DNA from 2 places in the Aliidiomarina minuta genome. Region 2 is predicted to be linked to the other one. Evidence: predicted binding sites of a transcription regulator. Region 2 holds the regulator's gene; the other holds the start of a gene.
What was found. Region 2 encodes ArgR, which controls arginine synthesis, uptake and breakdown. Its sites were predicted from a motif close to ANTGAATANNTATTCANT; they were not measured.
Positions count from the first base shown of each region.

Region 1: gltB (glutamate synthase large subunit) is a predicted target of ArgR. The motif match lies at 3,147-3,164, and genes of this name have one in related genera.

Region 1 covers NZ_PIPL01000001.1:1,309,610-1,325,378, reverse strand. The annotation lists gene gltB (glutamate synthase large subunit) at 1-3,108, opposite strand, end outside; gene CWE09_RS06305 (SLC13 family permease) at 3,452-4,828, shown strand; gene CWE09_RS06300 (complex I subunit 5 family protein) at 4,849-6,582, opposite strand; gene CWE09_RS06295 (monovalent cation/H+ antiporter subunit D family protein) at 6,579-8,072, opposite strand; gene CWE09_RS06290 (complex I subunit 5 family protein) at 8,069-9,523, opposite strand; gene CWE09_RS06285 (NADH-quinone oxidoreductase subunit K) at 9,520-9,825, opposite strand; gene CWE09_RS06280 (hydrogenase subunit MbhD domain-containing protein) at 9,812-10,738, opposite strand; gene mnhG (monovalent cation/H(+) antiporter subunit G) at 10,735-11,025, opposite strand; gene CWE09_RS06270 (MrpF/PhaF family protein) at 11,022-11,285, opposite strand; gene CWE09_RS06265 (Na+/H+ antiporter subunit E) at 11,287-11,802, opposite strand; gene CWE09_RS06260 (bacterioferritin-associated ferredoxin) at 11,947-12,168, shown strand; gene bfr (bacterioferritin) at 12,213-12,677, shown strand; gene bfr (bacterioferritin) at 12,687-13,145, shown strand; gene asnA (aspartate--ammonia ligase) at 13,350-14,339, opposite strand; gene asnC (transcriptional regulator AsnC) at 14,506-14,952, shown strand; gene CWE09_RS06235 (MBL fold metallo-hydrolase) at 15,094-15,769, opposite strand, start outside.
Region 2 covers NZ_PIPL01000001.1:1,511,246-1,527,014, forward strand. The annotation lists gene CWE09_RS07210 (EAL domain-containing protein) at 1-1,557, shown strand, start outside; gene mdh (malate dehydrogenase) at 1,600-2,535, opposite strand; gene argR (transcriptional regulator ArgR) at 2,679-3,143, shown strand; gene CWE09_RS07225 (Dyp-type peroxidase) at 3,118-4,128, opposite strand; gene ggt (gamma-glutamyltransferase) at 4,064-5,764, opposite strand; gene CWE09_RS07235 (glycosyltransferase family 2 protein) at 5,761-6,672, opposite strand; gene CWE09_RS07240 (nucleotide sugar dehydrogenase) at 6,711-7,979, opposite strand; gene CWE09_RS07245 (hypothetical protein) at 8,115-8,567, opposite strand; gene acnB (bifunctional aconitate hydratase 2/2-methylisocitrate dehydratase) at 8,800-11,388, opposite strand; gene CWE09_RS07255 (hypothetical protein) at 11,561-11,944, opposite strand; gene CWE09_RS07260 (LysR family transcriptional regulator) at 12,015-12,923, opposite strand; gene CWE09_RS07265 (efflux RND transporter periplasmic adaptor subunit) at 13,036-14,130, shown strand; gene CWE09_RS07270 (efflux RND transporter permease subunit) at 14,133-15,769, shown strand, end outside.

The DNA of each region.
Region 1 (15,769 bases), 200 kb from region 2:
CCCGGTGCCACCGTCATAGCCGGACACTGTAATCAAATCCGCATAAGCTTTGGCCACGCCTGTGGCTATGGTGCCTATGCCGGGTGCTGAAACCAGCTTCACTGAGATCAACGCAGACGGATTGATTTGCTTTAAGTCAAAAATAAGCTGGGCCAGATCTTCAATCGAATAAATATCATGGTGCGGTGGCGGTGAAATTAAGGTCACCCCAGGCACTGAAAAACGCAGTTTGGCAATTTCTGCAGTGACTTTTTCGCCAGGCAACTGACCGCCTTCGCCGGGCTTAGCGCCCTGAGCGACTTTAATCTGAATGATATCCGCATTGATCAAATAATGCGGCGTGACACCAAAACGACCGGACGCTACCTGTTTAATGCGCGAGTTGCGTTCATTGCCAAAGCGCGCCGGATCTTCGCCGCCTTCACCGGAATTGGAATGGCCGCCTAGTCGGTTCATAGCAATGGCTAACGACTCATGAGCTTCCGGGCTTAAGGCACCAATCGACATGGCTGCGGTGTCAAAGCGCTTGAATAAATGCGGCGCGTCCTCGACGTCCACTGCCTGCAGTTCCTGCGGGTAATTAAGCTGCCACAGATCACGCAAGGTGGCTACCGGGCGTTTATTAACATGGTCGCAGTAACGCTGATACGCTGCTACATCACGGGTTTCCACCGCTTGTTGCAGGCTAGTGACAACATCCGGGTTATAGGCGTGGTATTCGCCTCCGTGTACGTATTTGAGCAGGCCGCCATGCGGTACCTGCTTGCGCACCAGCCAGGCCAGTTTGTGCAGTTGCTGAATATCCTTAGCAAAATCTTCGTAGGTAGCACCGGCCAGACGCAGATTGCAGGTCGGGAAACATTCTTCATGCACGTCGCGGGCAATGCCTACTACTTCAAACAGCCCGGCTGCGCGATAACTGGATACCGTCGAGATACCCATTTTAGACATAATTTTAAGCAGACCTTTATTAATGCCATTACGATAATTCAGCACCGCCTGATGAGCGGTTAAGGGCAGGCGTTCTTTAGCCACCAGTTGTTCTACTGTCTCGTACGCCAGAAAGGGGTAGATCGCCGTAGCGCCCAGTCCCAGTAATACCGCGAAGTGGTGCGAGTCACGGGCTGAGGCGGTTTCCACTACTATGTTGGAATCGCAGCGCAGTTGCTGATGCACCAGGCGGGTCTGCACCGCACCTGTGGCCATGGCGGCAGGGATAGGTAGCAGGCCTTTTTTAATCTCACGGTCGCTGAGAATGACAATAGCTATTTTGTCGTCCCGCACTGCATTTTCGACCCGGTTGCATAAGGCATTCAGGGCCTCTGCCAGCGACTGCTGGGTGGGATCATAGTGCAAATCAAAATTGCGCCAGGGGTAGTGGGTATCGTCAAATTCCTTGAGCTGGTCCAAATCCGTGTACATCAATACCGGTGATTCAAATAACACACGGTCAGCGTAGCCTGAGGTCTCATTAAACAGATTCTGTTCGCGGCCAATGCAGGTTGCCAGTGACATCACGTGGCGTTCACGAATAGGATCGATGGCCGGGTTGGTGACCTGGGCGAACTGCTGACGAAAATAGTCATACAGCAGCCGTGGCTGGGTCGAAAGCACCGCGATGGGGGTGTCGTCGCCCATAGAGCCTGTTGCTTCCTGGGCATCTTTAGCCAGCACCCGAATGACCTGTTCGATTTCTTCATTGCTGTAGAAAAACTGTTTGTGATAAATCGCCATAGTGGCGTCATCAAACAGGCGATCGCCAATTTCAGTGTCGCTGTAGTCTTCAAACGGCGTCAGGCGACGGATATGTTTATCCAGCCACTCCCGGTAGGGGTGACGGCTTTTTAAATCGTCATCAATTTCATTGCTGCGCCAAAGGGTACCGTTATAAGTATCCACGGCCAGCATTTCGCCAGGTCCCAGACGCCCCTTTTCCAGCACTTCATCAGAACCGTAGTCCCAGGTGCCCACTTCAGATGCCACAGTGATAGTACGATCCCGGGTTAATACATAACGGGCCGGGCGCAAACCATTACGGTCCAGACTGCAGGCCACATGGCGGCCGTTGGTCATCACCACCCCGGCAGGTCCGTCCCAGGGCTCCATGTGCATAGAATTAAATTCGTAGAAAGCGCGCAGATCGTCATCCATGGTGGGATTGCCCTGCCAGGCAGGCGGGATCAGCAAACGCATGGCGCGGAATAAATCCATACCACCGGCCAGCAGCATATCCAGCATATTATCCAGACCCGCTGAGTCTGAACCTGTGGCACTGACAAAAGGCTGTGCGTCTTTTAAGTCGGGTAGCAACGGCGAATTTATTTTATAACTACGCGCCAGTGCCCACTGTCGGTTGCCCTGAATGGTATTGATTTCGCCATTGTGAGCCAGAAAACGGAACGGTTGCGCCAGCGGCCAGCGCGGTTGTGTATTGGTAGAAAAACGCTGATGAAAGACGCAGATTGCCGTTTGCATACGAATATCTGCCAGATCCGGATAAAAACCCGGTAGATCAGCCGGCATCATCAGGCCTTTATAGACAATCACCAGGCAGGATAAAGAAACGATATAAAAATCATCGTGTTCAGCTAAGCGTTTCTCAATGCGACGGCGCGCCATATACAGGCGCCGCTCCAGATCTTTTTTACGCCAGCCAGGTTGTGCACTGACAAACACCTGTTCTAAATGAGGCTGTGTTTCCGCCGCGACTTTACCCAGCACACTGGGATCGTTCGGGGTGAGCCGCCAACCGACCAGGCTTAAGGTTTCCTGGGTTAGCTCCTGCTCGATAATTTCACGCTGTTGCGCCTGGCGTTCCGGATCATGGCTAAGGAATATTTGCCCAATGGCGTATTTGCGCCCCAGGTTCCAATTGTTCTCTTCAGCGATCGCGCGAAAGAACGAATCCGGCAGCTGCATCTGAATGCCGCAGCCGTCACCGGTTTTACCATCAGCGCCAATAGCACCACGGTGGGTCATTCGGTCCAGGGCTCCAATAGCCCGGCGTACCAGTCGATGGCTTGGTTCGCCGTCAAGCTGAGCAATCAGGCCAAAACCGCAATTGTCACGTACGTCGTTGGCACGTGTGTTGGCTTGATATAAGGTCATAGTTATTTCTCCGAAGTGAGCCCTTCACGATAATCAGACTTGCATGGATATGCAAGGTTCACGCATTTTTACCGGGAGGCATTTATCCGCCAGCTCTTAATAAGCCAGCCCTCCATTGTGTATTTATATGATGAATGTTGCAAATTTGTGAGAGAAACTAGCCGGGTGAAGTGGAGGAAAACGGGGTCAGGGCTGGAAAAACCCATGGGGTCAGGGCTAAAATTCACCACCTACGGATGGTGAATTTTAGCCCTGACCCCGAGGGTTTAGCCCTGACCCCGTCGTTATCTCATCGTTATCGTTTATACTGCGGGGATAAAAGCATAAGAAAAATAGGGATATAATGACTAAAACAACGCATCAGATGCTCGGCCCTGTGGTCGCGGTTTTAAGTTATGGGTTCGCCTTTTATTTCGGCATGCCGCAACCAGCGGCCTGGACACTGGGCGTAACGGTGTGGGTGGCCTGGTGGTGGATCAGTGAAGCCATTCCCATACCAGCAACCTCTTTTCTGCCTTTTGTACTGTTGCCTCTGGGTGGGGTGCTGGAGTACCAGGAAGCCACTCTTTCGATTGGTAACCACGTCATAGTGCTCTTTATGGGGGCTTTTATGCTGGCGCGGGGCATTGAAGCCTCGGGTGTACATGAACGACTGGCGCTGGGCCTGGTGGGCCGTATTGGTGGCAGCAATGGCCGTCTGATTGTATTTGCTTTTATGCTGGCGGTAGCTTTTTTGTCGATGTGGATATCGAATACGGCTTCAGTGCTGGCATTGTTGCCGGTAGCAACCGCGATAGCCGCAGCAACGGGCAATCACAGATTCCAGATCGCGCTTTTACTGGGCCTTGCCTATGCCGCTTCGCTGGGTGGGGTCGCTACGCTTATAGGTACACCACCGAATCTTATTTTTGCCTCCGTTTATGAAACCTATAGCGGCGAGGAATTTGGTTTTCTGCGCTGGATGCAATATGGACTGCCCATTACCTTAATTGGTCTGCCACTCATGGCACTATGGTTAACCCGGGGGCTGAAACTGGAAAAACCTATCGAACTCAAAGAAGTGGGCGCTTTCACGGTGCATGAAAAACGCGCGTTGATGGTGTTTGGTACTGTGGTTGCGCTGTGGGTGACCCGTGGTGAACCTTTCGGTGGCTGGATGAACTGGTTCAATTTACCCATGATGGGCGATGCGCCGGTAGCTCTGGCCGGGGCCGTGGCGATGTTCCTGGTGCCTAATGGTAAAGGTGGGCGTTTGTTAACCTGGGAACGTGCGGTAAGTATTCCCTGGGGTGTGCTACTGCTATTTGCTGGCGGTATTTGCCTGGCGGCGGGTTTTATGGCCAGCGGGCTCAGTGAAATTATTGGTAATACTTTGTCGGCGCTGACGGTGTTACCGCTCTGGTTACTGGTCTTGTTGCTGTCGTTGTCGGTGTCGTTCTTGACCGAGATAACCTCTAATACGGCGACGGCGACTTTGTTGATGCCGATCCTGGCGTCTACCGCCATTGCGGCTGGTTTACCGCTTGAGATCTTAATGATACCTGCGGTGGTAGCCTGCACCTGTGCCTTTTGTCTGCCGGTGGCGACGGCGCCCAATTCGATTGTCTTTGCATCGAACATGGTCACTATCAAGCAAATGACCCGTGAAGGTGTGGTGCTTAATGTCATGCTCGCCTTTATTTCTTCCGCGGTGGTGCTGGTGGTTAGCGGTGCCTGGTAAAATGGTTACTGAAAAATACCTCAGAAAATAATTAACAGGCTGAGCAGCAGCACCAGCAGGCTCATCCATAGCGCTATGTGCCGTTGCAGAAAAGCTTCGTTCAGGCGCTGATTAAAGAGCGTCGACGCTGAGCTTTGCAGCGCTTTGGCCTGTTTAGTCAGGCCGTCCTGAACTTTTCCATGAGTGGCTATAATGCGCTGCTCAAAGGTGGGGTAAAGGCGCGCCAGTCGCTGCAATAAAGCGGTTATCGGCCATATCAGGTCACCGGCGGGTAATTTCGGCTGAAACGCCATACGCGTGCTGGCCCAGAATGCGAACAGGCTAAGCATCGCGGTCAGCAGCATGGGCCAGAGTGCATCAATGAGTGCGCTGGTTTCAAGCGCAGCTAAAAACTGAGGTGTGGCGGGCAATGGCAGCCACCAGAAGGCCAATAAAATGCTAAGCAGGCTCAGCAAACAGGCCCAGCGTATCGAAGGCAGGTCTTTAGTTTTGCCCTGGGTATGCCATAACAACCATAAGAAGCGGGCCATCAGCACACCCGTGGCGACGGCGGCCAGAGTAATAAAAGGTATTAAAAAGGCGACTGAAGGAATGTCATAAAGCTGTTCTTTCATCAGCAATTTGGCGCCGGCACCACTGCTCAACGGCGCACCCATTAATGCTAAAGCCGGTAACAAAGCAATGAGCATCACCAGCCAACGAGGCCAGCGCCCCGGATACTGAGCCAGGCCAACGGTCAGAAATAAAGTACCTTTCGCCAGCCCATGATGAACCATGTAGACAACTATCGCGGTTAATAATAACGGCCAGCTGGAAGGCTCCAGCAGAGCCACGCCTAAAAGAATGGTCATCAGTCCCATTTGGCTGATACTGGAGTAAGCCAGCACTGCTTTAGACTGGGTCTGTAATACGCCCACCACAGCGGCACCGAAGGCGGCGCCAAACCCTAAGCTGATCACTACCCAGGCAAAACCGGCAGAATAAAAGGCGATGGCGGCGTCTTCCCCAGCGGGTAATACCTGCAACCAGGCCAGCAGACCCGCTTTTATCATGGCACCACTTAACACCGCGCTGGCGGGTGTCGGGGCGACCGGATGAGCCAGTGGCAGCCACAAATGCATGCCCAGCAAACCTGCTTTAACGCCAAATCCAGCCAGCAGCAGGCTACTGATCAGCAAGGAGTGATCGCTTTCAGCAATGGCCACTGGCAGCTCTCGTAATAAGAGCTGATCGACTAAAGGCATGGCCATTAACAGACCGGCCAGAATCAGGATTTCACCGATAACTGCCATCACCAGATACACTCGCCCGGCATGTTTCGCTTCCACGCTGGCGCTATGTACCACCAGGCCATACCCGGCAAAAGTCATGATCGCAAAACCGGTGTAAAAACTGCCAATATCCTGAGCAACAATAAGCACCAGGTTGCCGAGCATGGTAATCAGCCAGAAGAGGGTAAAGCTTTGTTGTGCTTTATCGCTGGCCAGATAATGATAAGCAAAGAGGCCAGCCACAAACCAAAGACCGGCAGTCATAGCCAGCAGTGCACGACTGATATCGTTGAGTTGCCATTCGACGCCAAATAACAGCCAGGGGATTTCCAGGCTAAGGTCCGGGGCAAACAGCGCGAGTAGCAGAGCTGGCAACGGCGCCAGCACTACTAAAGCGAAATAAGGTTGTGGCCAGCGTCGCCAGCTGAACATAATCAGCAGGCTCAGAGAAACCAGAGGAATTAAAAACAATAACCAACTCATGGCAGGTACTCCCGAACTGCGATAAGTGCGGACCAGCTTAAGGGGCTCAGCGGGCTGGCGGCCAGTACGCCGGCACCTACGGTAAAGGTGGCGGTGACGATCGTTGGCCACAATAACCAGGGGTTGGTTTCCATGCGCCGGAAGGGGATTTTCTCATCCGGCCAGGTGGCAGGCGCGGGTAAAAACCAGAGCCGGTAAATGACCGGCAGAAAGTATGCCGAATTCAAGGCACTGCTGGCCAGCAATACCAGTATAACCCAGCTCATGCCTGCTTCCATGGCGCCCCAACCCAGGTACCATTTACTGATAAAACCAGCTAGCGGAGGTATGCCAATCATACTCAACGCTCCCAGAGTGAAACACACTGACGTCAGTGGCATGCGTCGGCCGACACCATTAAGCTCTTTGATTTTATGGGCGCCTAATGTTTCAGCGAAAATCCCGGCACAGAAAAACAAGGTTACTTTGGTAATGCCCTGATGCAACAGGTGCACCAGCCCACCTATAGTGCCAATAGGGCCAAAGAGGGTGATCCCCAATATAATGTAAGAAACCTGAGATACTGTCGAAAACGCCAGTCGTTTTTTTATTTCACTTTGTCGCAGGGCCTGTATTGAGCCCCAGATAATAGTCACCGAAGCTATGATCGCCAGTGGCAGCAAGACTCCCAGCGCCTGGGCGAACTCAATGCCGTAGACGTTGTGAACAATGCGTACCACACCAAAGGCACCTGCCTTAACCACGGCAACCGCATGTAGTAGCGCGCTAACCGGGGCGGGCGCCACCATAGCACTGGGCAGCCAGCCATGCAGCGGCACTATGGCTGCTTTGACGGCAACCCCTAAAATGAGCACGGCAAAAATGAACACCAGCAAGGGATGCTGCTCTATGGCGACATCGCTGAGCACACCCGTTTCGGCGAACTCAAAACTGCCGATAAGGCCGTGCAGCATAGCGATGCCAATGAGTAACACGGCGCCGCCACTGAGGGTGTAAATCAGATATTTACGACCCGCACGTAGTGCTTCCGGCGTGCCTTTGTGCACCACCAGCGGGTAGGTGGACAAGGTCAGCATTTCGAAGAAAATCAAAAAGGTAAAGAGGTTACCGGCCATGGCAATGCCCATGGTACTGGCGACACACAGGCTGAAGAAACCAAAAAAGCGACTGCGATGGGGCGCTTTATTTAAGTAACCCATGGCGTAGACAGTGGTGCACAACCAGAGTATCGACGACAGGCCAGCAAAGAGCAGCGAGAGGGCATCGGCACGCAGAATGAAGTCGATATCGCCAATCAGGGTAAAGCGGGTCTCAAAGGTTTGTTGTTGTATCACCCCGATCAGGATCCAGATGATCAGGGCTATTTTAATTAAAGCCGCGGTCAGGTTAAAAGTGCCCCGCACCGCGTGACGATTTTCCGGGATCATGAAAATGCCAATAGCCGCTACCAGCGAGGTGGCCAGTACCAGTAGAGGTAACCAGAAACTCATAACGACCCTCCGGGTAACAGCTCGGTGACGCTCATACTGGCGAGCGGCCATGAGGACACAAAACCCAGTCCAATAGCAATGACGGCGAGCAATAACGCGCTCAGCTCAAGGGGCAGGGGTGTGGGTTTAATGTCCGTTGGCGGGCCATCGACAAAAGATATACGAAACACCCGAAATACATACCCGGCGGTCAGCAACCCACCGAGCACGAGAACGATCATCCAGTGCCATTGGCCACTGCTAATGGCACTTTGCAGTAATAACCACTTGGCATTAAAACCGCCACTAGGCGGCAGGCCCATAATGCTGATAGCCGACAAACCGAAGGCAAATAACGACAGCGGTAACTGGCGACTGATGCCCGCCATATCATCCAGTCCTTTTTTACCCACTGCCAGTACCAGGGTACCGACCGAGAGGAACATAGCGGCTTTAGCAAAACCGTGAGACAGTAAATGAAACATGGTTCCCTGCCAGGCCAGGGTGGCAGAGATCGCGGATACACCAATAGCGAGCGGGAACAGCAACATCAGGTAGCCCAGCTGAGCCACCGTTGAATAGGCCACCAGCATTTTGATATCGCTCTGGCGCATGGCTTGCCAGCCTCCCCAGACAATAGCCCCTGCGCCCATGAGCCCAAGCAGTTGCGCCGCACTGACTGGCATAATGTCAAAACCTGCCTGCAACCAGAGCCGCGCCAGAATATAAAAAGAGGCTTTTACCACCAGCGCAGAAAGCAATGCACTGACTGGGGCCAGAGCGCCGCCGTGGGCTGGGGGCAGCCAGGTATGCAATGGAAATACCGCGCTTTTCATTAACAGACCCAGGGTCATTAACCCCAAAGCGACCTGAGTGGTGATATTGGGCTCGAGCATATTGCTGAGCTGGCCCAGCGATAAAGTGCCATAAGCGCCGTACAACAAAGCAACGCCAAGCAAATAAGCCAGCGAGCCGAGCAGAGCCGCGTACAGATAACGCAGACCAGCGGCCAGAGCCTGTTTGTCGGCAGTCAATGCGACCATGCCAACGGCGGCCAGGGTTAATAGTTCTAAACCAACGTAGAGATTAAATAAGTCAGCGGCCAGCCAGATGCCATTAAGCGCGGCCAGAAGGAACCAGAACAGAGGCCAGAAAAAGCGCTGTTCGCGTGGGTACTGGCGTAAATAAAAAAGCGCATAAAAAGCACAGATAATAGCTATCAGCGCGGTCATAGCGAGCAAAGTGGCGGTCAGCCCATCGGCGATCAGGGTAATGCCAAGCGGCGCCATCCAGTCGCCAATGGCATAACTTTCCGGGCCATTTACATGCACGCTGAACCAAAGCATTGCAGACGCGAATAGCTGGATCAGCATGCCGACAATAGCCAGCAAACCAATAGGCAGACGTGGAGCAAGCAGACTAATCAGTGCCCAGGCCAACGGGATAATAAGCAACAGCGGCATCAGATTCATTGCTCGGTGTCCTCATCCAGCTGGGTCTGGCCGCTGGCTTTATAAAACCGGCGGAAAATAATCAGCGCCAAAGCGGTCGCTGACACTGCCACTACAATACCGGTCAGCACCAGTGCCTGAGGCACGGGGTCGGTTTGTTGATCGTGCTGGGCCAGGCCAACCATAATCAGGAAAACGCCAGAGCCCATGATGTTAAAGGCCAGAATACGGCGCAGTAAGTGGGTATGGCGAATAAAAGTGAACAGCGCCATGGCAATTATCAGAGCGCCGACTACAGCAAACCACAAATCAGTGCTCATCATCAGCCTCCGGTGCCTGCACAAAAAGACTGAACAGAATGAGGCCAATAGACAGGGTTAGCATGGCTTCAATAAAGAAAATAAGGTTTCCTGCCAGGCCCTCGGGGTAAGTCAGGAAAGGGCGGCCGCCAATCATCACGCTGCTGGCGACCAGCAGGAAGATGAGGAAACCGAGCGCCAGTCCGACTCGCAATAAGCGAGTGGACGAGGAAATAACGTCGTAACCAGAAAGACGCATAAACACTCCGGCAGCGGCCAGAATAGCGCCCGCCTGGAAAGCGCCACCGGGCTGATAAGAACCGGCCCAGAGCACATAAATAGCGACCAGTAACATCAGTGGCAGTAACCGATTGATCAAGCCTCGTAACAGCGGGTCACGCTGTTTCTTCAGGCTTTCCTGCAGGGCTTCAGGATCAATTTGTTCGGTACGTAACGCCATGGCAACAACTACGGCTACCAGCAGCACGGCAATTTCAAGCAAGGTGTCATAACTGCGAAAGTTCAGTAAAACTGCGGTAATGGCGTGATCGACACCGCTGTCAGGCAGTGCCTGAGCTACTTCATCGGCCAGCGAAATCATCGGTTCCGGGCTGAATAGCAAGGCACTTACGATAAGAACGCACAGGCCGCCACTGGCAATTAAGGGCCACCAGATAGCATGGCGTGGGCTGTTATCTTCTTTGTCTCTCAGGTGGCCCATAGTGTCCAGCAGTAATACACCGGTGAGCCCGGCACCAATAGCCGCTTCAGCCAGAGCAAGATCCGGCGCATCCAGGCGTACCCAGGTTAATGCCAGTAACAGGCCAAACGCGATAAACATAATCACCGCGCGAAATAAATCACGGGACAGAAAAACGCCGCCAGCAGTGGCCAGCAGACCCAGGCCGAGAATAATATCAAAAGCCCAGAGCATCATTTAGTGTCCTCATGACGTCTGCTGTAACGGGCAATCAGGTAACCCGCAGTGGAACTGGCCGCAAGCACCAGAATCCAGATCAGAATCAATTTCGCGGCCTGGCTCAGGTGCTGCACACTAGGTAACAAGGCCAGGACAATAAGGCCTAATCCCAGGTTATCGGCTTTGGTAAGTGCGTGAATGCGGGTGTATACGTCGGGGAAGCGCAACAGGCCAACCGTCCCCACAATAAAAAATAAACAACCAGCCGCCAGCAACAGCCCCTGTATTAAGGCAAGCCCAGTCATGAGTCGCCTCCAGGTTTAGGTTGTTTGACCTTATGTACAAAAGCAACCATCGCCAGCACGGCCAGTAAAGCCAGTACCAGCGCTACGTCGCGCAATGCTGGTTGTTGCATGGCCTGGGCCAGAACCAGCAGTAAAGCGACGCCAGTGCTACCGAATAACTGTGCAGCTAGCATACGATCGGCTCTGTCGGGCCCATGCCAGACTCTGATCAGGCCGACCAGCAGGGTTAGTAGCAATATCAGTGCAGCTATCCACCACATGTTATTCAAACTTCATCTCCTTGCTGGCGCTTGGCACCGGTGCATCAAATAAGCGCGCAATATGGCGTTCTACCTGCAGACTGTCCTCACTGATATTATCGTTGAGGTCAAGTACATGCAGAACCACCCAGTCGCCATCAAATTCGGCGCAAAGAGTTCCGGGAAGCAGACTGATAACTCCGGCAAATAAGAGCCGGGGCGTGCCGTCGGGCAATTGTGAGGGGTAACTTATTATGCCGGGGTTGAGGTCCATTTGCGGTTTTAAGGTGCGCCGTGCGACATCCAGGCCAGCTATCACCGAGCGGCTGATAAAAAACCAGACAAATACAGGCAGGTAATGCCAGCGCAGCGCAGGCGCCTGATTATTTTGCAGTCGGAAAGCCAATGCCGTGGTCGCTAACACCGCAGGAACACCGACCATCCAGCCGTGGCTCGCGCCCTCGGTCAGCAACCACCATCCAGCGCTACTGAGCAATAACAGGGTCAATAATCGTGAGCCTTTACTTGGTCGGCGCATGAAAGTCCTTGTTTGTTTTATTTCAACCAGTTGCGAACCAATATAAAGCATTGTAGTTGGGCTTTCATTATTCAAGGGCGAAAATAACCAGTAATTAATACGAATACTGTTGATAATCGTTATCATCTCTGCTTTAATAAGTTCATGTATGTATGTTTATGTAAAGCAGTTACCGATAAAGACATTCATCGTGCGGTAGCGCAGGGCGCAGTCTCCATGCGTTGCCTGCGTCAGGAAAATGGAGTGGGTTCACAATGTGGCCGCTGCACCTGCCATGCGAAAGAAGTCTTAGACGAAGCACTGCAGAACCAATCCACCCCGGTTACGGTTGATACCGCACCGGGATTAGGAATGTGCTATCCTTAAAAAATGAGTCCAACTCGTTTTTTGGAAAAAGGAGTGCACGTTCTATGCAGAGCGATCCGCAAGTTATCAGCACCTTAAACCTGGTGCTTACCCGCAAACTTACCGCCATCAACCAGTATTTTTTGCATGCCCGCATGTATAAAAACTGGGGCTTTAGCGAGCTTAATTCTGTTATTTATAAAGCCTCTATTGAAGAAATGAAGCATGCCGATGTAGTTATCGAGCGTATTTTGTTTCTGCAAGGACTGCCTAACCTGCAAGAACTGGGTAAGCTGTATATTGGTGAAGATCCAGCGGAAATGCTGAAACTGGATTTGAAAATGCAAAGCGAGGATGTCAAAGCCCTTCGTGAAGCCATGACCCTGTGTGAACAAAAGCAGGACTACGTGACCCGTGACCAGCTCAATAAAATTTTAGTGCAACAGGAAGAACATCAGGACTGGCTGGAAACTCAGCTGGATCTTATTGTTAGCCTGGGCGTTGAACAATACCTGCAAAGTAAGCTGTAAGGAGACGACATGTCAGACGTTATTAAACATTTAAACGGGCTGCTGTCCTATGAGTTAACCTCAATTGATGAGTATACAGCGCATGCGCAGTTCTTTGACGACTGGGGTTTTAGCAAACTGCATGAACGCATTGCCCACGAGGCAGATGACGAACGTTTGCACGCCAACCTGCTTATTGAGCGGATTTTATTTTTAGGCGGTAAGCCGGATATGCGCACGCGGGTTGAATATCCGCTAGGTAAAAGCGTTAAAGAAATGCTCGAAACCGGTCTGCAACTGGAACGCGATAACGCCAAAACCCTGAAAAAAGCCATTGCCTATTGTGAAGAGCAGCAGGACTATGTAACCCGCGACATGCTGGTTAAAATCCTCCAGGACACCGAAGAAGATCACGCCTACTGGCTACGCCAGCAACTCGGCCTGATGGAAACCCTCGGCGAACAAATCTACCTCCAGGCCCAACTCTAAACGTGCGGATAAAATCGGGGTCAGGGCTAAAATTAACCACCGGATAAAATCGGGGTCAGAGCTAGGATAAAATCGGGGTCAGAGCTAAAATTCACCATCTAATAGTGGCGGGTTTTAGCTCTGTAAGCCAAGTCTATACTAGTATCCGGTGTCTTTAAAAGTGGTGAATTTCAGCTCTGACCCCGTCTTTTTCACCACCTCCGGCTACAACAATTCAGCATGTTCCCTATGCGTATCAGCGCACCAGACGCCTGGTTGCACATAGCCAATATGTGGCTGCTGCATCAGGAACATACAAACCCGTGACTGACCAATGCCTCCACCTACACTGGCGGGCAACTCGCCACTTAACAACGCCTGATGCCAGGGTAACTTAGCTGACTCCTGGCGACCGGAAAGCTCGAGCTGATGCAGCAAAGCCGTTTTATCGACCCGAATGCCCATAGATGAAAGCTCAATAGCATCATCTAACACGTCGCTCCAGACCAGCAAATCGCCGTTCAGGCCTTGTTCTCCATGTTCATCCATAGTGGTCCAGTCATCATAGTCCGGTGCACGCACATCGTGGCGGATACCATCGCTTAACGCTGCACCAATACCGGTAATGAAAACCGCTTTATGTATTTTGGTAACTTCCCGCTCCCGTTCTTTAGGGCTTTTATCCGGGTAGCGTTGCAGGAGTTGTTCGGTGCTAATAAAGGTGAGTTCACGGGGCAGTTCAAGGCGGCTGCTGTATTCCATTTGTATTTGCGAAAGGGTAGTTCGCAGTGCTTTGTATACCGCGGAAGCTGCTTCTTTAAGCTGCGCCGAAGTGCGACGCTCAGGGGCTACAGCCTGCTCCCAGTCCCACTGGTCAACAAACACCGAATGGACTGCCGAGAGCCGTTCTTCATCAGGGCGTAAGGCCTTCATCTGAGTGACAATGCCTTCGCCAGGCTGAAACCCATAACGACCCAGTAACTGGCGTTTCCACTTTGCCAGTGAATGCACTATTTCATACTCAGTCTGTAGCGAACTGACGCTTACCTTGACCGCTTTTTCATGCCCGGAAAGGCTGTCCTGCACCCCCTCGCTGGGGTCGGTTAACAAAGGGGCCTGCACTTCGGTCAGACTAAGTTCAGCACAAAGGGCGTCAGTAAAAGCCTGTTTGATAAAGCGAATTTTGTGTTGGCGTTGCAAATAATCTGCTTTCATTGTTATCACCTGTTTATTCAATATCGGATAGTTCAATCATTGGCTGAATGGTTAAATAAATCAATGTCCTTTATTTAATATTGCTTTTATGGTTTTATTTAACGCATAATTTCCGTTTTTATTAATGAATGAATAATTCATGTCGGGTTTTAAGGTGTGAAATTAAATGATCGATAATCTGGATAAAATGATTCTGCGAGCATTGATGACAAATGCCAGGCGTTCTTACGCAGAAATAGCTAAAGAGAACGGCGTTAGTCCCGCGACGGTCCATGTCCGTGTCGAGAAAATGAAGCAATCAGGCGTGATCACAGGCGCGCAACTGCAGGTAGATGCAAAGCGACTGGGTTATGATGTGACTTGTTTTATTGGCATTATATTGCAGCAAGCTGGCGATTACCCAAAAGCACTGGCGAAACTAGAGGCTTTACCCGAAGTCACAGAAGCTTTTTATACCACCGGTCAGTACAGTATTTTCATCAAGGTGATGGTGCGCTCAATTGATGATTTGCAGCGACTACTGATAGAGCGCATTCAGGTCATCGATGAAATCCAGTCAACCGACACCTTAATCTCACTGCAAAACCCCATCTCCCGCGACGTCGAACCCTAAAAAAAGTGGTGAAAAAGATGGGGTCAGAGCTAAAGTTAACCATTTTAATAATTATTTAAACTCAATTAAAACAATGGTTTAATGGCTAATTGACGTCATCCTTGAGTGGTGAGTTTTAGCTCTGACCCCGTATTAATCGTATTAGTCGATGATTACGGACTGGCCTATTTTCAGGGCGCGGAATTCGTTTTCGGGGACGTCATGTTTAACGCGGGCTTTGCCAAGGTCTTCTTTGGGTTGCAATAAACCTTCGGCGGACAGCTGGAAAGTCGCCCAGTGTATGGCAAAACTTTGCTGGGCCTGCACATCAAGGTGCATCTTTACTGCTTCTTCAGGGTTGGCGTGGGACACTTCCATAAAATCGCGGGGTTCATAAGCGCCAATAGGGATCAAAGCAACATTAACAGGACCCAGGCGCTCGCCAATCTGGCGAAACTGATAATCGTTGTAGCCGGTATCGCCAGCAAACCAGAAGGTGAAATCATCAATACGTATGTGCCAGGCAGCCCATAAGCTTTGGTTACGGTCAAAGAAGGTACGCGCGGACCAGTGCTGGTTTGGCGTCGCCGTTATTTGCATATCCTCTTCATTATGTTCGTCCCACCAGTCCATCTCGGTCACCTGGGCAGCATCAATACCCTTATCGATAAACCAGGACTTCAATCCCAAAGGCACATAATACCGCGGCTCATTACCGAGTTTTTCAATCGAAGCCAGATCTAAATGCTCGTAGTGATTATGCGATATGACCACCGCATCAATAGGGGGCAATTGCTCAATTTCGATAGCTGGCGGAAAGTGGCGGCGGGGGCCTAAA
Region 2 (15,769 bases):
TGTAACGCTGTCGCGATTGAGGACATGGAAAACATTAAAGACTATGACTTTACCCGCATGAGCAAGCAACGGCTGCGCAATTACCGGAACATTCTCAATACGTTAAAGCCCGGTGAGCAATGGCGTGGGGAGGATGTTATTCAATTAGGTGACCAACAGGAAACTCCGGTGCTGATGAATATTAGTGCAGTACTGGATAATAATGATCAGGGAATGTTTTATGTTGTTGTAATAACCAACATAAGTGCTCAAAAAGAAGCAGAAAAACAACTTCGTAAACTCGCCAATTATGACTCCTTAACCGGATTAGCAAACCGTACTTTATTGCACGATCGGGTATTTAGCATTATTCAGGATGACTCTCTGCAAAAACAAAGATTTGGAGTTATCTTCATTGACTTAGACCGATTTAAGCAGGTCAATGACTCGCTCGGTCATAGCGTCGGTGACGAGTTACTCTGTATTATAGCAAGCCGTCTTAGCACCTATTTGAGCGAACAGGATACCGTCGCTCGCCTCGGAGGCGACGAATTCATTGTTCTATTGAGAGATGTCAGCAATCCAGAAAAGGTAGAGCAAACCGCACGAAGCATTATCGACACTATTAATGAACCTGTATTATTACAACAACACCATATACGTACCTCACCTAGCCTGGGCATAGCCCTGTATCCCGAGCATGGTATTAACACTGATGAACTGTTAAAACACGCCGATGTGGCTATGTATCACGCCAAAGGGTCAGGCCGTAATTGTTACCGTATTTTCGAGCAAGAGATGGATATTAAGGTTCGCGAACGTCTGGCTCTTGAAACTGAACTAAAGCATGCGGCCAGCCATCATCAGCTGCTCAATTATTATCAACCCATTATCGCAGCTGATAGTAACCATACGGTAGGCGTAGAGCTCCTCCTGCGCTGGCAACACAAAGAAACTTTCATAGACCCAGATAAGTTTATTCCTATCGCCGAAGATCTCGGTATTATCATTTATATGACCAATCAGGCTATGCAACAAGGGCTGGCTGATTTAGTTGAGATGCGCCGCATACAACCTGACCTTTACTTATCCGTTAACCTTTCGGTCAGTCATCTTGACTATCCGCATCTGCCTGCTCAGGTCGAACAACTGCTGGCCGAGTACCAGCTACCAGCCAGTGCGCTACGCTTCGAAATAACCGAAGGAATTCTGATTGAAGAAACCGTGCGCGCGGGTTCGGTTATGCGCGAATTGCGCGACCTGGGTATTCATCTGCTACTTGATGATTTTGGTACTGGTTATTCTTCCCTGCGTTATGTGAAAGAGTTCCCGGTTGGCATTATAAAAATAGATCGCAGCTTCACGCAGGACATAGGTATCGATACTTCCAATGAAGCAATTATTGATTCTATTCTCGCTATGGCTCGCAATCTGGACAAAACCTGTATTGCGGAAGGTGTGGAAAGCGAAGCGCAAAAACGCTGGCTGTTAGCACGTCATTGCAACCTGATGCAGGGGTTCTTATTTGCCAGGCCTATGCCGCTAAACGAGCTCCTCGAATGGTTTCCCAGGCACTAAAAAAGGCTCCCTTGGGAGCCTTTTTTAAGTCTCAACACGCACTTACTTATTTGCGAATTCGATACCTGTCTGAATATCGCCTTTCAGGCCATCCAGCATATCCGCTTTAGCTTTCGTTTCAAAATCACTAAGCTCGCCGTATGGTAGTATTTCAAGGATACCATCAGTACCTAGTCTAACTGCTTGGGCAAAAAACTGGGCATCGCTACCATCGCCTTCTACGTAAGCATATTCAGTAACTTCTTCACCCTGCTTCGCTTTTGCCAGTGACAGGCAAAAACGCGCTGCGGCCTGGCCCATAGAAAGGGTTGCAGAACCTCCACCAGCTTTAGCTTCAACAACTTCAGTACCGGCATTCTGGATACGATGAGTCAGTTGCTTAATTTCATCATCGCTAAACTGAATACCCGGTACCTGAGACAATAATGGCAGAATAGTAGTGCCACTGTGACCGCCAATAACTGGCACATGAACATTCTCTGGATTAAGGCCTTTCAATTCAGCTACAAAAGTTTCCGCACGAATAACATCCAATGTAGTGACACCGAATAGCTTGTTCTTGTCGTACACACCTTTTTGCTTCAGCACTTCAGCCGCAATAGCGACCGTGGTATTTACTGGGTTAGTGATAATACCTACACAGGCTTTCGGGCAATTGTCAGCAACTGCTTCCACCAGGTTTTTAATAATGCCCGCGTTCATATTGAACAGATCTGAGCGGTCCATACCCGGTTTACGAGGAACACCGGCTGGAATAAGTACAATGTCAGCACCTTTCAGCGCGACATCTAAATCATCCTGACCATAGCCTTTCACATCAACAGCGGTCGGTATATGGCTTAGATCAACAGCCACACCTGGGGTTACTGGTGCGATATCGAATAATGACAACTCGGTACCCGCTGGCAACTGAGTTTTTAACAATAAAGATAATGCCTGGCCAATACCACCGGCGGCGCCTAACACTGCTACTTTCATGATGTACTCCATTTAACTCGGGGTTAAGAGGGCTAAAACCATACTGGATCATGCGTTAAAAGACAACCGAATTAGGCACTTTACTGGGCCTTTCAGCGCAGTTCAGGTATGCTTGAACATAAAGCATAACGAGACCTGAACATATGGCAAACGCACAACAGGAAAGTTTAGTAGAACATTTTAAGGCCCTGCTTAAAGAAGAGCGTTACGGTTCACAAACTGCAATTGTAGATGCTCTCAAAGCACAGGGTTTTCAAAATATAAGTCAGTCCAAAGTTTCACGACTGCTCAGTAAATACGGTGCGGTGCGAACCCGCAATGCACGGCAGGAAATGGTTTATTGCCTGCCTGCCGAACTTGGTGTTCCGTCAGCAAAAAGCCCGGTGCGTCAACTGGTTCTGGAAATCGAACATAACGACGTGATGGTCATTATCCGCACCTCTCCTGGCGCTGCTCAGTTGATCGCCCGCTTACTCGACTCAGTAGGCCGTAAAGAAGGAGTTCTGGGAACTATTGCAGGCGATGATACGATTTTCATTGCGCCGATCAAAGTGGCGAATATTGACTTTACCCTGGCAAAGATCAAAGCTCTGTTTGAGCGGGTGTAGTTTGTTCTGTTTGTTCTGAAGTGCGCTTAAACCAGTTCAGCGGTGGCGCAAAGAATGCCGCGTTGAGGTTGCTTTGCATATAATCCAGTAGAGGGTCACAATAACCGTCCCGATCCGGCACAAAACGCCGCTTCAGCCACTTTTGCATCGCTGCCGGGCTACGGCTCCATAACAGATCCAACTGCCGCTGATTGCGCATGTCGGCTGCAGGCAACTGTTGCCAGACCAGTACCGGGTTACCCGGATCGCTCAATGCCAGTGAAGCCTTGCGAGCATGCCCTGGCTGATCTCCAGGCCAGAATTTACCGCTCACTTTTTCACGCCCCATAATCTGCCGCTGTTTTTCCACCGTTAATGCCTGCCAGGCTTTAATATCCAGCTCATACTGCTGCAAATACAGGTAACTCCCCTGCGCCAGCAACTCATCGTCTTCATCATTTAACAAAGCGACTTCGCGACGCAAGCGCCCATGAGGGTTGTCCGGTACACAGGGAAAACCAAACAGATTACGGTTATCCAGGTAGTGAAACAGGGGTTGCTCATGTTGTAACCAGACATCCGGAGCCAACCACTCCAGCAGCACCCGGCCAGCAAAATAATTGCAATCGGCACGGTCAGAACGCAACACAATAACCATATCAAAATCAGTGGCCTGCAGCACATAGTGGCTGTCTGCTATTTCTGGAAATGTGGCCAGCTGACGAGGTCGGTGAGCTGGCCATAACTGATTCCAGCATTCAGTGCCAAAAGCCATGACTACACTGAGCAAAGCTTCCGAAAAACGCTGGTCTAAATTAGTTACCAGTTCAGGAAAACCACTGAGTTTTTCGCGTAGCGAATCCAGCTGCCCGGGTTTACTGTTCAATAATAAAACCAGCCCATGCAGGCTGGTTTCAGCACAGATCCCGGTTTGCGGTTTGTTAATAACCGGCCGCATGCCCGTCTTTGCGACTTTCTGATGCACCGTAGTAAACACCTTCTTCATGATCCTTCATGATCGCCTGATAACCGCCATAAGGTCCTACAGCTTCCTGTAAGCGGTGGCCCATTTTAGTTAATTCACGACGAGTATAATCAGAGAAACCATTCTCCAGACTTAACACACCACCGTCGTCCATAATTTCACCAGTCGGCTGACTAGACCCCGAATGCAATATACGTGGAGCGTCACCAGCTTCCTGCAGGTTCATGTCAAAATCAATCATATTGATCAGGATCTGCGCATGCATCTGTGGCTGCGTACCGCCACCCATAACGCCATAACTCATATAAGGTTTGCCGTCTTTGGTGACGAACGCAGGAATAATAGTATGAAACGGGCGTTTGCCTGGTTCATACACGTTCATATGGTCAGTATCCAGCGCAAATAACTCAGCACGGTTTTGGATCACAAAACCCAGACCTTCTGGTGTAATACCTGAACCCATACCGCGGTAGTTACTCTGAATCAAGGACACCATATTGCCGTCTTTGTCCGCAACGGTCAGATAAATAGTATCGCCATTCATCGGAGGGTTACCCGGTTCATAAGCGCGGCCGGCACGCTCACTGTCAATCAACTGAGCCCGCTCGCTGGCATATTCTTTTGAAATTAACCAGTCCACCGGAATGTCGTTAAAATCCGTATCGGAGTAAAACTTGGCCCGGTCTTCAAAGGCCAGCTTTTTAGCTTCAGTAAAATGATGCACGTACTCAGGACTGTCAAAGCCCATTTCTGCGATATCATAACCTTCCAGAATATTGAGAATTTGCAGCGCGGCTATGCCCTGAGTATTCGGTGGTAATTCCCACAGGTCATATCCCCGGTAATTGGTGGAAACCGGATCCACCCACTCCGACTCATGCGCAGCCATATCGTCATAACTCAGAAAACCGCCATGTTCCTGTACGAAATCCCCCAGAGTCCGGGCAATATCGCCTTTGTAGAAAGCGTCCCGACCACCACTGGCGATTTGCCGGTAGGTGTTAGCTAAATCAGGGTTCTTAAACATCTCGCCTTTTCGCGGTGTGCGGCCTTCTTTCATAAAGACCTCAGCAAATCCCGGATAGTCCTTAAGCACCTCGGCGTTACGCTCAAAGTAATAAGCAATCACTTCAGTGACCGGAAAACCTTGTTCGGCATAATCGATTGAAGGTTTAAGAATATCTTCCATCGACAGCTTGCCAAATTTCTCATGCATCTCAAACCAGCCATCTACAGCACCAGGCACGGACAGCGGCAAAACTCCGCGCTGTGGAATGCTTTCATAACCGTTTTCAATAAAATAATCTAATGTCAGGCTCTGCGGTGAACGTCCTGATGCATTGATACCATGCAGAGATTCAGACTCAGCATCCCAGACAATAGCGTAAAGGTCACCACCGATGCCGTTTCCAGTTGGCTCCACCAATCCCAGCAGGGCATTGGCTGCAATCGCAGCATCTACAGCACTACCACCTGCCTGCATAACGTCGAGGGCTACTTGTGTCGCTAGGGGCTGGCTTGTTGCAGCCATGGCATTCGGCGCTATGACTTCAGAGCGCGAAGCAAAATGATGACCAGTAATACGGTCATAGGCGGCCGCCTGACCAGCAAAAAAGGTACAGCCAGCAACTGCCAGCGTTGTAATAAGTGCTTTCATGAATTCTCCCGTTGCGAGTCCTGTACTTTACGTATCTGTTTACGCATTCCAGTGACTCCTTTATTACCGTGATAACGCCCTTTTTCAATATGCCGTATGCGGTAAACACCTGGCACCTCAACTGGCACACCATGAGTTCCCAGCAGCCAGCGAAAGGTGCGGTCTTCAAAGGTCTTCTTCCAGCGGTCCGTAGGTCGCTGATAAGCACTGACGTCTTTACAATACCCCATATCACGACAAATATCGCCATGCACTATCTGATACGCACCTACCGCACGTTCCAAAGTTCTGAGCTTAAAGTCCTCGACATTAACCGAAACCACTTTTGGTTCTTTACTGGGTTTGAGCATAGGGCTATCGTTGCTTAGTAGCGGCGTAATACGTTCCTGCTGGGGAAATACCAGAAAATCATCCCGCCCCTGTAATGACTGTCCCAGGCCGTCCAGACAACCATCACCAAAGACTAAATCGCAATCGGCGAACCACACCCAATCTGCTTCGGTATTTAAAGCCACCTGGTTTCTGCCAATGGCACGGCGAAATAAATCAGGGGCCGGAATCTGCTGCCAGTTCCAGCGCACATTGGGGACTTTCTTAGTTGCGAAAAAGTCCAGTAACTGCACCGTGGCTTCATCTTCGGCCGCGTGAAACACCGTCATAATCACTTCCACATTCTGCGGCGGGTTATTCACCAGCGAGCTCAGCTGATAGGCGTGTAAATGCGAATAACGCCAGCAGTGACTGACTATTTCAATTCTCAGTTTACCTTCTTTGCCCGAAACACTCGCGGGGGGCTTCGCATAAAATGCTCGCAAAGGCAGTAACTTACTTACTGCAAGCCGTAGCGCCAGCTCCTGAATACCCTGATACCACGGTGTCTGCACCTCAAATGTAAGATTATCTGACATTCTTATTTCTCTTTATTGTCGGTTTCAGATAAAGCGCCTTACAGGCGCCAGCTCGGCGTGGGTACTATGCCTTTGACATCAATAATCAATGACTCGCCGCGGCACATCTTCTGGTAATCCGCATCGCCGTAAGTTTTATACTCATCGTGAGCAACGGCAACAATCACCGCATCATATTCACCTGGGCATTGCATCGGGTCATCACAAATACCAAAGCTTGAAAATTTTTCCAGTTCACTGTTTTCCACGCCGGGGTCATGCACATCAACCTGCACACCAAAGTCACGCAATTCGCTGATAATATCCACCACTTTCGTATTGCGAATGTCCGGGCAATTTTCTTTAAACGAGAAGCCCAGAATCAGCACACGAGAGCCTTTAATAAGAATGCTCTGTGCAATCATTTTGCGGATAGTCTGCTCGGCAACGTATTTGCCCATACCGTTATTTATTAATCGCGACGACAAAATGAGGTTTGGTTTATAACCCAGCTCTTCCGCTTTAAAAGTCAGATAATACGGATCCACTCCAATACAGTGTCCGCCGACCAGTCCTGGGAACAGCTTGATAAAGTTCCACTTAGTCGCTGCCGCGTCTATCACTTCACGTGTATCAATGCCCATCTGGTTAAAAATAAGCGCAAGCTCGTTAATTAAAGCAATATTAACGTCCCGTTGGGTGTTTTCGACTACCTTTGCCGCCTCAGCCACCCGAATGCTTGATGCCAGGTGAGTGCCGCCAGTGACAACAGATGCATAGAGCTTGTCCACCCGCTGAGCCACCTCAGGGGTCGAGCCTGAAGTCACTTTCATAATGGTTTTAAACGTATTGGTTTTATCGCCTGGGTTAATCCGCTCTGGTGAATACCCACAGTGAAAATCCTGGTTAAAGATCAGGCCAGAAACACCTTCCAGTTCAGGTACGCAAATTTCTTCCGTTACTCCGGGGTAGACGGTGGACTCATAAATAGCCAGGTCGCCAGGCTGTAACACCTGGCCTACCGCTCTTGAAGAAAGAATAAGAGGCTGTAAGTCCGGTCGATTAGCTGAATCAATCGGGGTAGGCACGGTAATAATATAAATCGTACAATCCCGCGCATCTTCAATATCAGCACTGTAACTAATGTTTTCAGCCACGCTCTGCAATTGCTCAGCAGAAACCTCATGAGTCAGGTCATAACCTTTACCCAGCTCTTCAATACGCTGCTGGTTAACATCAAAACCGACGACCTTATATTGCTCTGCAAAAGCAACTGCAAGCGGCAGGCCTACATAGCCTAGCCCTACCACACAAATCTTATCTGCCACTTGTCTACCTCACACTGCTGGCTAAAAAATAAAAAGCCCCCTAATGCTAATGCATCAGGGGGCTTTATACATCCTTTTCACACTAATTCTGCATAATATCGGGCCGAATCAGGGGCCACCGGCTAAAAGCCTGAATCAGACCTGACTCTGCTGCACGTCCATAGCGTTGAATAAATTGAAGAGGCCACCCAAACGAGAGTCGTCAGCACTTCCGGTTTCAACCTGTTCCTGTAGCATATTCATTAGATTCTGGGGTTGGTCTGAACCACTCGTTAGCGAAGCAACAGACTTCTGCCCTTCCTCAAATAAAGAGGTTAACTCTTCGGCTTCAAGCTCAGAAATCATCCCATTGCCTCTGAGTTCATCACGCAATTCTGCAAAATCTGACTCAGTCAGATTCTGAACATCGAAACGCTGTCCCAGACTTTTTTCGGCATCAGCCATTTGCTGCGCCTGAGGGCTTATCTGCGCCATCGTCTGCGGTGGAATGGGTTGCGGCTGCACTGGCTGCTGCTTTTCCGACTTATCTTCCTTATCAATCCGCTGATTTTGCGGGGCGGCTACGCCTGACAGGGCTGTCAGATCCATAATTGCCTCCAAAATTGGTTGCAGTGTATGTAAATACCTGCCGACGACAGGCTCAAAATTAACCTTGCAAAGACCGATCCGGAAATTAAGAACCCAGATCCAGCCCTTGTGCAGCCTGATATTCACAAATATATAGTGCAGCACTAAAAATAAAAAAACCGGCAACCAAGTGCCGGTTTTGTCACTGTTTCCGTTAAAGCTTACAGAGCAAGGTTAATTGCCCGTAAGTTTATCAGGCAACGTTAATAGTCGGGATAATGCTCAACTTGGCATTATCTTCCGCTTTTTTGAACTCTGGCATTTGGTCAAAGTTCAGGTACTTATACACTTCGCCAGCCATAGCGTCGATGTTCTGTGCATACTCCATGTACTCTTCACGAGTCGGGATTTTGCCCAGAATAGCACCAACCGCCGAAAGCTCGGCTGAGGCCAGGTACACATTGGCACCGTCACCTAAACGGTTGGGGAAGTTACGGGTTGAAGTAGAAAGTACGGTAGCACCGGCTTCCACCCGTGCCTGGTTACCCATACACAATGAACAGCCTGGCATTTCCGTGCGCACGCCGTTGCGACCATAGATGTTGTAGTAACCTTCTTCCATCAGCTGTGCTTCGTCCATCTTAGTCGGAGGTGCGATCCACAGCTGAGTTTTCAACGCTTCAGTATTCTGTTCCAGCAATTTACCTGCAGCGCGGAAGTGACCAATGTTAGTCATACAAGAACCAATGAATACCTCATCTACTTTGTTACCCGCTACTTCAGACAATGTTTTCGCATCATCCGGGTCATTCGGGCAGCACAGGATAGGTTCTTTGATTTCATTCAGGTCAATTTCTACCACTTCTGCGTATTCAGCATCCGCATCCGCGCTCATCAACTCAGGGTTCGCCAGCCATTCTTCCATCTTACGGGCACGACGCTCCAGGGTACGCTGATCGCCGTAACCTTCGCTGATCATCCAACGCAACATGGTCACGTTAGAACGCAAGTATTCAGCCACTGAATCTTCGGACATCTTAATGGTACAGCCAGCCGCTGAACGCTCAGCAGAAGCGTCTGACAATTCAAACGCCTGCTCAACAGTCAGGTTATCCAGGCCTTCAATTTCCAGAATACGGCCAGAGAATGCATTTTTCTTACCGCGTTTCTCTACGGTTAGCAGACCCTGTTTAATGCCGTACAAAGGAATGGCATGTACTAAGTCACGTAAAGTCACACCCGGCTGCATTTTACCTTTAAAACGCACCAGTACTGACTCAGGCATATCCAGTGGCATAACACCAGTAGCTGCGGCGAAAGCAACCAGGCCTGAACCGGCAGGGAAAGAAATACCCAGTGGGAAACGAGTATGCGAATCACCGCCGGTACCTACGGTATCAGGCAGTAGCATACGGTTCAGCCAGCTGTGGATAATGCCGTCACCTGGACGCAGTGAAACACCGCCACGGTTCATAATGAAGTCCGGCAGCGTGTGCTGAGTATCGATATCAACAGGCTTAGGGTAGGCCGCAGTATGGCAGAACGACTGCATCACCAGGTCTGAATTGAAGCCCAGGCAAGCCAGATCTTTCAGTTCATCACGGGTCATAGGTCCTGTAGTATCCTGAGAACCTACGGTGGTCATTTTAGGCTCGCAATAGGTACCTGGGCGAACGCCATCGATACCACAAGCTTTACCGACCATCTTCTGCGCCAGTGTATAACCTTTAGTGCTATCACCAGGCTGCTCAGGAACACGGAACAAGTCTGAGTGGCCAGAGTTCAGGGACTCACGTGCTTTAGTTGTCAGACCGCGTCCGATAATCAGGTTAATACGGCCACCGGCACGTACTTCATCCAGAATTACTTCAGAAGCGAACTTGTATTCGGCAATGACTTCACCCTGCTCGTTTTCAATTTTACCGGCATACGGGTAAATATGAATCACGTCGCCTGTGTTCATTTGATCAACATCGGCTTCAAAGACCAGGGTACCGGTGTCTTTCATAGTATTGAAGAAAATAGGAGCGACCTTGCTACCAATGCAGATACCGCCGGTACGTTTGTTCGGCGTGCCTGGCATGTCTTCACCGATATTCCACAATACCGAGTTGGTCGCTGACTTACGTGAAGAGCCCGTGCCTACTACGTCGCCTACAAAAGCAACCGGATGGCCTTTTTCTTTCAGTTCTTTGATTTGCTCTTCAGCGTTAGTTACGCCTTCACGTGGCATTTTGTACATGGCTTTAGCATGTAATGGAATATCAGGGCGTGACCAGGCATCCGGAGCTGGCGATAAATCGTCAGTGTTGGTTTCACCTGGTACTTTAAATACGCTGGCAGTAATTTTGTCTGCAAGTTTAGGGCGACTGGTAAACCATTCGGCTTCAGCCCAACTTTCTACAACTGCTTTAGCAACTGCATTGCCCTTTTTCATTTTTTCTTCCACATCGTGGAAAGCGTCGAACATCAGAATAGTCTGTTTCAGTTCTTCACCCGCTAATTCAGCCAGCTCACTGTCGTCAAGTAAGTCAACCAAAGTCACGATGTTGTAACCGCCGTGCATATTGCCTAACAACTTAACCGCTTGCTGACGGCTAATAATAGGCGAACTGTCTTCGTTTTTAACAATAGCAGCCAGGAAACCCGCTTTCACATAAGCCGCTTCATCGACGCCCGGTGGTACACGTTCGCTGAATAATTCAAACAGGAAGTCTTCTTCGCCTGCCGGTGGATTCTTAAGCAGCTCAACTAACTCGGTAACCTGCTCTGGGTTAAGTGGCTTTGGTGGGATGCCTTCTGCTGCGCGCTCGGCAACATGTTCACGATACTGTTTTAACACTACTGCTTCCTCTTAATATGGACCCGCCGCAGAAAAGCGGCCAGTCATTGGAAAAACAGCTGCATTATACGGGATTTAGCAGTCAATTTGAATTTAGCTCGCGTTTTAAACAACCATGTCGGCCATTCATGGTATTTATAGCTGATGTACGCTCAACAATATAATGCCCCGATTAAACCGGGATGGCAGAAATATGACGATACAGATTAAGGGCGCGTTCCACTACTGTATAACCCTGAGTCTGCGCACTGAGTGATGACCAGTTTGGTGTGCCGCCAGTACGTGACCACTCGGCGTTGCGGCGGGCGTCACTGACTTCACGACTTTGCGCTGGAGTAGACTCCACTGTGGCCGCATTTGCATTAGCGGAAGAGGCTACTTCCGTGCCTTTATCAGCGAATTCGCGTCCAGCTTCCTGCGCCAGCTTCTCTTCTTTCAGCTGCTCAGGATCAAACTGTTTTTTATTACCCTCACCCGACTGTTGCTGCGACTGGGTATTGGCACTTTGTACCTTAGGGGGAGTCACTGACGGGTTAAAAGGAATATTTACATCCACGTTCGGGCACCTGTTTATTATGAGTAGTGATAGCGTCTTCTTCAAAGGTTAAAGCAAAGCGCATGCCAGGTTACTGTAGCTGTTGATGTTTTTCTTTATCAAAGTGCGCAAAAAACTGCCACAAGCCTTCACCCGCAGGTCCCAGCACCGTACCCGCCAGTTTTACCAAGTGTACTTCGGCGCTCATACGATCCATAAAACCCGGTATATCCAGCTCCACCAAAGTACCGGCAGCGATATCGGCGGCAATCAGTTGCCGTGGCACTATGCCCCACCCCATACCTGCTTTAAGAAACAGAATTAACGTCTGCACATCATTAACCCGAATACGTGACTGACCGCTAATACGGAATATTTGCTCCGGGTTTATGCCCATGTCCATATGGCGAGGCAAAATATAAGGTAAGTCGGTCAGGTCCTGGCGCTCTGTGGGTAGGCCCCGGCTGGCAATCATGCAATCAGCCATGACCACCACTAATTCGAAGTTCTGTACAAATAAGCTTTCAAAATCAGCGCGTTGCTGGAATACCGGCAGCCAGGGCGTTAACGCCAGTTCTGCCTGTTTTTCCTGCACCTGTTTCAGGGCACCTAATTGTGAATAGCCGCTGATTAGCAACTCAGTAGTAGGATAAGATTCCTGCACCTGGCGCAGCCCCTGCAACAGAACTCCAGCATCACAAGTGTAATCATAAGCCACCTGCAATCTCGGCTCAGCGCCAGAGCGCAGCTGCGAGGTTAGAGATTCCAGCCGCGAATGCTGACGCAGAAGCTCATGACTATGACGCATAAATTGCTCACCCTGGCCAGTCAGGGAAAGCCGATAACCACTGCGCTCAAGAATAGCGAAACCTAAATCCTGCTCCAGCTTATTCAAGGTCATACTCAACGCAGAAGGAGTGCGGTAGAGCTTAGCTGAAGCCGCCTGCAAACTACCTTCTTCAATTACCGCCTGCAAAACCTGCAGCTGCCATATAGTCATCCATAAAACCTTAATAAGTTACTTAATTTTATTCAATATTACTTTAATTATTTATGTTCTACACTAGGCTCATACTATACTGCGGCTACTCTTTTATTTCATGAGGATTATCATGTTGTTACGACTTACCCTTAGCCTGTTTGCCGGCCTTCTGCTGGCCACGGGCTGCTCACCGGTCGAAGAAGTTGACGGCGATCCAGCTCCTCGTCCTGTCAACTTGCTGACTGTAGCAGATGATAGCAGCAGCCAGATTCGCCGTTTCCCCGCGGTAGTAGAAGCAACGCAAACCGCAGAACTGGCTTTTCGGGTAGGCGGTGAGGTGGATACCCTGCCTTTTCGCCCGGGCCAATCGGTCGATGCCGGAGAGCTAGTCGCGGCTTTAGATGCCCAGGACTATGAGCTGGCGGTGGAACAGGCCTCGGCTCGTGCTGAGTTACTGGACGCGCAACACCGTCGAAATCAACGTATGAAGCAGCAGGATCTGATCTCTCCAGCTGAATTCGATCAGTCGCAGGCTGATTTACGTATCGCTGAAGCAGAACTGAACCGGGCTCAGACAAATCTTGAATATACCCGCCTGAAAGCACCTTTCGCAGGTGTGGTCGCTAGTCTGCATGTTGAAAAACACGAAAATGTATCACCCCAGCAACCCATTCTAACCTTGCAGGTAGACAACTTGATCGACGTCAGTATTCAAGTGCCTGAGCGATTGTTTGCCCGAGTGCGTCGTGACCTGGACTATCAGCCTGATGTGCTCTTTGACGGCTTACCCGGGCAGTTTTTTAAAGCCAGTATTCGCGAATGGGATCGGGTTGCTGATCCTGCCACAAACACCTATCGGGTCGTCTTCAGTTTACCGGCCCCTGCTAACGTCAATATTTTACCCGGCATGACCGCTACCGTTTTAATTGATGCTCACCTGATGACGCAGGATATCCAGAGCTCCTTGCTCGTGCCCGCCTCTGCCGTTTTTGCACCCGATGACAAACCACTGCAACCCGGCATCGCCTATGTCTGGCTGTACCACAGTGACAATGACGATGATGGCCATGTAAAACTGCATCCAATACGTATTGGCGACATGACCAACGACGGCCTGCAGGTTATCGAAGGCCTGCAACCAGGTGATCGAGTTGTGCATGCCGGGGTGCATCATTTAAGTGATGGTCAAAGAGTAAAACCCTGGGTTCGTGAGCGGGGTCTGTAAACATGGATGTCGCTAAGTACAGTATTCAAAAACGTACCAACAGCTGGTTACTACTGCTTATTCTTTTAGTAGGCGGTGCTGTGGCCCTGCAAAGCCTTGGCCGTCTTGAAGATCCTGAATTCACCCTCAAGCAAGCGTTGGTCATTACCCCCTACCCGGGAGCTTCCGCGCAACAAGTGGAAGAAGAGGTTAGTCATCGCCTGGAAAGCGCAATTCAGGAGTTGCCCTATATACGCCACATCACGTCTATTTCTAAGCCGGGATTATCGCAGATAACCGTCGAAATTGAAGACACCTACCGCAGCCGGGAATTAAAACAGATCTGGGACGAACTGCGACGCAAAGTGAATGACAATCAGGGCCGTTTGCCCCCTGGGGCTGGTAACTCCAGGGTCATGGATGATTTTGCCGATGTCTACGGCGTATTACTGGCGCTAACTGGTGAAGGTTATTCCAATAAAGCATTGCATGATCACGCCCGCTATCTGCAGCGTGAACTGGTTCTTATTGATGGCATTGGCAAAGCTACTATTTCAGGCACCCAGCAAGAACAGGTTATGGTCGAAATCTCCCGCGCCCGGTTAGCCAACCTGGGTATACCGCCAGAGCGGATTTATGATCTACTGCAAAATCAGAACACGGTTTCCAATGCCGGTCGCATTCAACTCAACGACGACGCGGTGCGTTTTGCCACCAGTGGTGAATTTATTTCGGTAGAAGCTATGGCGGGCCTGATCATCAGTAACCCAGGTGCCCGTGAACAGATTTATCTGGGCGACGTCGCTGAAATCTACCGCGCTATAGAACCTATTCCCGATCACATATTGCGTTATCAGGGACAAGCTTCTGTATGGCTGGGACTGTCTTTTTCACCGGACGTGAATGTGGTCAAGGTCGGTCAGCAAATTGAACAGCGGCTGGCTGAACTGGAATATGCCACACCTGCAGGAATGCAACTGACGCCGATTTATAATCAGCCCGCCGAAGTTGATGAGTCCGTGACAGGTTTCCTGATTAACCTCGCCCAGGCTGTCGTCATTGTGATGCTGGCTTTGCTTGTCACTATGGGCCTGCGCTCAGGTCTCATCATTGGCATCGTATTGTTAGCTACGGTATTAGGCAGCTTTATTTTTATGAGCATTGCCGGCATTAATCTGCACCGGGTATCGCTGGGTGCCTTAATCATCGCACTGGGTATGCTGGTCGACAACGCTATAGTGATCACCGAAGGCATGCTGGTTGGTATTCAGCGCGGACGCAGTAAACTACAGGCAGCGCAAGACGTTATACGGCAAAACATGTGGCCACTATTAGCCGCTACACTGATCGCCATTATTGCTTTTGCACCTATTGGGCTCTCTGCCGATGCAACGGGTGAGTTTGCCGGTTCTATGTTCTGGGTGCTGCTGATTTCATTGCTGTTAAGCTGGTTTACTGCCTTAACCCTGGTACCTTTTTTAGGCGAGCGTTTATTAAAAAATAAACCCGCTAAGGGGCCAGACTCCGAAGTGAACGACGACCCTTACAAAGGTATTTTCTACTCGACTTACCGGTCCTTACTCGCTTTTTGTCTGCGTTTTCGTTTGCTGACGGTAACCGTCATGGCCGCGCTTCTGGTTATCGCCGTCATTTCATTTGG